DNA from 2 places in the Lysinibacillus sp. BNK-21 genome. Region 1 is predicted to be linked to the other one. Evidence: a T-box and tRNA genes for the amino acid it is inferred to sense, from the RefSeq annotation. Region 1 holds a T-box; the other holds one or more tRNA genes.

What was found. A T-box is a leader RNA that pairs with one kind of tRNA and senses whether it is charged. The one in region 1 lies ahead of ileS (isoleucine--tRNA ligase), so its partner is inferred to be a tRNA-Ile.
Region 2: it encodes a tRNA-Ile, which carries the amino acid that the T-box ahead of ileS (isoleucine--tRNA ligase) is inferred to sense. The anticodon was not compared.

The regions. Positions count from the first base shown of each region.
Region 1 covers NZ_JBLQTS010000001.1:1,995,034-1,997,380, forward strand. Annotated here, with positions in the region: gene ACMGGO_RS10185 (DUF3221 domain-containing protein) at 1-603, shown strand, start outside; T-box leader at 796-1,034, shown strand; gene ileS (isoleucine--tRNA ligase) at 1,096-2,347, shown strand, end outside.
Region 2 covers NZ_JBLQTS010000001.1:892,595-894,941, reverse strand. Annotated here, with positions in the region: gene ACMGGO_RS04490 (VOC family protein) at 97-513, shown strand; tRNA gene ACMGGO_RS04485 (tRNA-Glu) at 573-644, opposite strand; tRNA gene ACMGGO_RS04480 (tRNA-Ser) at 647-737, opposite strand; tRNA gene ACMGGO_RS04475 (tRNA-Asn) at 748-824, opposite strand; tRNA gene ACMGGO_RS04470 (tRNA-Ile) at 829-905, opposite strand; tRNA gene ACMGGO_RS04465 (tRNA-Gly) at 907-980, opposite strand; tRNA gene ACMGGO_RS04460 (tRNA-Phe) at 986-1,061, opposite strand; tRNA gene ACMGGO_RS04455 (tRNA-Asp) at 1,121-1,196, opposite strand; tRNA gene ACMGGO_RS04450 (tRNA-Met) at 1,200-1,274, opposite strand; tRNA gene ACMGGO_RS04445 (tRNA-Ser) at 1,328-1,420, opposite strand; tRNA gene ACMGGO_RS04440 (tRNA-Ile) at 1,436-1,512, opposite strand; tRNA gene ACMGGO_RS04435 (tRNA-Met) at 1,520-1,593, opposite strand; tRNA gene ACMGGO_RS04430 (tRNA-Ala) at 1,622-1,697, opposite strand; tRNA gene ACMGGO_RS04425 (tRNA-Pro) at 1,714-1,790, opposite strand; tRNA gene ACMGGO_RS04420 (tRNA-Arg) at 1,800-1,876, opposite strand; tRNA gene ACMGGO_RS04415 (tRNA-Leu) at 1,885-1,973, opposite strand; tRNA gene ACMGGO_RS04410 (tRNA-Gly) at 1,979-2,053, opposite strand; tRNA gene ACMGGO_RS04405 (tRNA-Leu) at 2,090-2,174, opposite strand; tRNA gene ACMGGO_RS04400 (tRNA-Lys) at 2,192-2,267, opposite strand; tRNA gene ACMGGO_RS04395 (tRNA-Thr) at 2,275-2,347, opposite strand, start outside.

The DNA.
Region 1 (2,347 bases):
GAGCAAGTAGATAAGGCACTCGAACAGTTCATGGAAGAGTGGAGCTATGAGGATGATACTCGGCCAACTTATGATAAGCTTCTGCAAATGTTGCAAGTCACAAACGAAGGGTTTATAGAGAACTATGGCAAGCCAATTGCCTATAAAATGGCTACATTTGACTTGTTATGGGAGGCAAGCCAAGCCGATTATAAGGATGTAAGTAGTCCCATTCGTACATGGCTTGTCGAGCAAGAAGCCATGAATTATTTAGAACAACATTATCATAAAGACATTGCTTCCTTACGAGAAAAATATAAAATCCCTGAAAAGGACAGCCAAATGAAGCTCATCAGAAGTGGAACGGTCTTAGCGATCAAGGAACATGAATTTTTAGTTGTCTCAGGCGTCTTGGCTAGCGAGGTTGGGCAAAAATCTGTCGATGAATTAGTGCAAAAACATAGTAATGGTACATGGTTCCCTCTAGTGGATGTCCCGCAAACACTATCAGTTGGTGATCGAGTAGAAGTTCAATATAGACAGTCGATTGGGAACGATGACGCTCAGCCATTCATTGATTATAAGGATATCGTAGAAATGAAAATAGTAAAGGAATCTCACTAACAAGAAGCTAGACATTCTCGTGCTATTCAATAGTAAAACATTGCTGAAGAGCTTTTTGATTCAAACCATTCAACAGCCACAATATGCTGATCTCCATCAAAGTATTGCCACTTGTCTCAACGAAATTTTTTAAGATTGTCCTCCGTTGACAGACAATTGGTAATTTGCTAAGATGAAGGACAATAAAAGCATACAAATTCGTTGATGAGAAAGAGTAGTGTTTCACTTTGTTCTACAGAGAGCCGACATTTGGTGGAAGTCGGTGTGCAGGTGTTACATGAAAATCCTCTCTGAGAAGATTAGCTGAATGGAGTAAGCTAATCCGGGTGTCTACCGTTAAAAAGAACACGTATGATTGTACGTTGCTGAGTGCTATTGGCCATCGTGTCAATAGAATTAGGGTGGTATTCGCGGTTAACCCCGTCCCTTTTCCTTGGGACGGGGTTTTTTGTATGCCTTTTATACAAATTTGCTTGTATAGGAGGAACTAATATGCAGAAAGAACAAAAGAAAGAAACAACGGTTGAACGAGAAACAAGGATTCGTACATTATGGGCGCAAGAAGGGACCTTTGCAAAATCCGTAAGTAATCGTGCTGAACAGCAGCCCTTTGTATTTTATGAGGGACCCCCAACAGCGAATGGTTTACCACATGTCGGCCATGCATTTGGTAGAACCATAAAAGATGTGGTGGCACGTTATAAAACAATGCAAGGCTATTTAGTTGAACGAAAAGCAGGTTGGGATACACATGGGTTGCCTGTGGAATTAGGGGTAGAAAAGGCATTAGGAATCTCAGGAAAGCAGGAGATTGAGAACTATGGGGTGGAGCAATTTATTCAAGCATGTAAGAAGAGCGTTTTTACCTATGAGCAAAAATGGCGTACTTTTACAGAGCAGCTTGGCTACTGGCTTGACATGGATGATCCTTACACAACATTAAGTAATGACTATATTGAATCTGTGTGGCATATTTTAAGCCATGTTCACAAGGAAAAACTGTTATACCAAGGACATCGCGTTTCACCTTATTGCCCTAGCTGTCAAACTTCCTTAAGCTCTCATGAGGTGGCACAGGGCTATAAGGATGTTAAGGATTTATCCGTTACTGCAATGTTTAAGCTAGAGGATCGAGACGAATATATCTTAGGCTGGACAACGACGCCTTGGACATTACCAGCCAATGTAGCCTTGGCTATGAATCCTGCTCTTCGATATGTCCGTGTAAGGCATGCAAACAGCATCTATATACTAGCTAAATCGTTGGTATCAAAGGTTTTTTCAGAGCCTGTAGAAATATTAAGTGAGCATGACGGACAGGAGTTTGCAGGTGTTTCCTATCTATCACCATTTTCCTATGTTACCGTCGATAAAGGGCATATCATTGTCATGGCAGATTATGTGACAGAGCATAGTGGAACAGGAATTGTACACATAGCGCCTGCTTATGGAGAGGACGATTATAAAACGGTGCAGCAACATGGCTTGTCCTTTGTCAATGTAGTTGATCTTAAAGGCTGTTATACAGAAGCGGTACCTGAGCTTGTTGGACGATTTGTGAAAGATTGTGATGTCGATATCATTAAAATGCTTGCAGCAAAAGAGCTTTTATTTGCTAAAGAAAAATATGAGCACAGCTATCCGCATTGCTGGCGCTGTGATTCACCATTATTGTACTATGCAACAGATAGCTGGTTTATCAAAATGTCGGCATTAAAAGAGCAGCTTTTACAAAATAATCAGC
Region 2 (2,347 bases), 1.1 Mb from region 1:
TTCTAATAGTGCTAATGGCTTCCATTTGCGCCCCGCTTTGCTATAATTGACACGACTTTATGCTCCATGATACTGTCAATTTGGAGGTGATACTAAATGGCTTTTCAATCGAAAAATATCTTTATCAATTTACCAGTACAAGATCTAAACAAATCTATCAGTTTTTTTAAGGAATTAGGTTTTGAGTTCAATCAACAATTCAGTGATGAAACAACAGCCTCAATGATTATTAGTGAAAATATCTTCGTATTAATAATGGTTGAAGAACGATTTAAAGGATTTAGTAAGAAAGAAGTTACAGATACTACTACTTCTGCAGAAGCAATCTTATGTCTTTCTGCTGAAAATCGTGAACAAGTAGATCAATTAGTGAATAAGGCTCTTGCCTCTGGTGGTAAACCTTATAGTGAACCACAAGATCACGGATTTATGTATGGTTGGGGTTTTCAAGATGTAGATGGGCATATCTGGGAAGTAGTTTATATGGATGAAAATGCATTGAATCAAGAGTAAATTTTGTATCTATGAATATCAAAAAACAGTAGATGCAATTGCATCTACTGTTTCTAGTATGACCCGTACGGGATTCGAACCCGTGTTACCGCCGTGAAAGGGCGGTGTCTTAACCACTTGACCAACGGGCCCATGGCGGAGAAGGAGGGATTTGAACCCTCGCGCCGGTTACCCGACCTACACCCTTAGCAGGGGCGCCTCTTCAGCCTCTTGAGTACTTCCCCAAAATAAAAATGGCTCCGAAGGCAGGACTCGAACCTGCGACAACCTGATTAACAGTCAGGTGCTACTACCAACTGAGCTACTTCGGAATAATGGTGGGCCTAAATGGACTCGAACCATCGACCTCACGCTTATCAGGCGTGCGCTCTAACCAGCTGAGCTATAGGCCCTTGGAGCGGGTGATGGGAATCGAACCCACGACATCAGCTTGGAAGGCTGAGGTTTTACCATTAAACTACACCCGCATAAATGGTGGGTCAGGACGGAATCGAACCGCCGACACTTAGAGCTTCAATCTAATGCTCTACCAACTGAGCTACTGACCCATTTCGTCCATGCTAAGCTTGCTCACTCTTTTGCTTCTCATGACTTTTATCTTTAAAAATGGCGGTCCCGACCGGGATCGAACCGGCGATCTCCTGCGTGACAGGCAGGCATGTTAACCGCTACACCACGGGACCTTTTGGTTGCGGGGGCCGGATTTGAACCAACGACCTTCGGGTTATGAGCCCGACGAGCTACCACTGCTCCACCCCGCGATAATTTTATGTTGTTTCGAGTTTTTAAAGCACCATTTATAAAAATTTAAAACTGGAGGAGGTAGAGGGATTCGAACCCCCGCGCGGTGTTACCCGCCTGTCGGTTTTCAAGACCGATCCCTTCAGCCAGACTTGGGTATACCTCCGTTACAATATATAAATGGTGGACCTTGCAGGACTCGAACCTGCGACCGGACGGTTATGAGCCGTCTGCTCTAACCAACTGAGCTAAAGGTCCTTTAAGATGGCGGCAGAGGGGATCGAACCCCCGACCTTACGGGTATGAACCGTACGCTCTAGCCAGCTGAGCTACGCCGCCAGGATCTTTATACTGGTTAATTTACTTATGGTGGAGCCTAGCGGGATCGAACCGCTGACCTCCTGCGTGCAAGGCAGGCGCTCTCCCAGCTGAGCTAAGGCCCCATAATCTTTTTGGAAATGGTCGGGAAGACAGGATTCGAACCTGCGACCCCTTGGTCCCAAACCAAGTGCTCTACCAAGCTGAGCTACTTCCCGTTGTTCTTTTGGCGCGCCCGACAGGAGTCGAACCCATAACCTTCTGATCCGTAGTCAGACGCTCTATCCAATTGAGCTACGGGCGCATTTAAAATGGTGCCGAGGACCGGAATCGAACCGGTACGGTAGTCACCTACCGCAGGATTTTAAGTCCTGTGCGTCTGCCAGTTCCGCCACCCCGGCACATTTGGAGCGGAAGACGAGGTTCGAACTCGCGACCCCCACCTTGGCAAGGTGGTGTTCTACCACTGAACTACTTCCGCATGTGCATAAGCTTTTTTATCTGGCAATGAAAATAATGGTGCGGGTGAAGGGAGTCGAACCCCCACGCCTTGCGGCGCTAGATCCTAAGTCTAGTGCGTCTGCCAATTCCGCCACACCCGCTTATTATTATTTATAAATGGTGAGCCATGAAGGACTCGAACCTTCGACCCTCTGATTAAAAGTCAGATGCTCTACCAACTGAGCTAATGGCTCGAAAAAATGGTGCCGGCTATAGGAATCGAACCCACGACCTACTGATTACAAGTCAGTTGCTCTACCTGCTGAGCTAAACC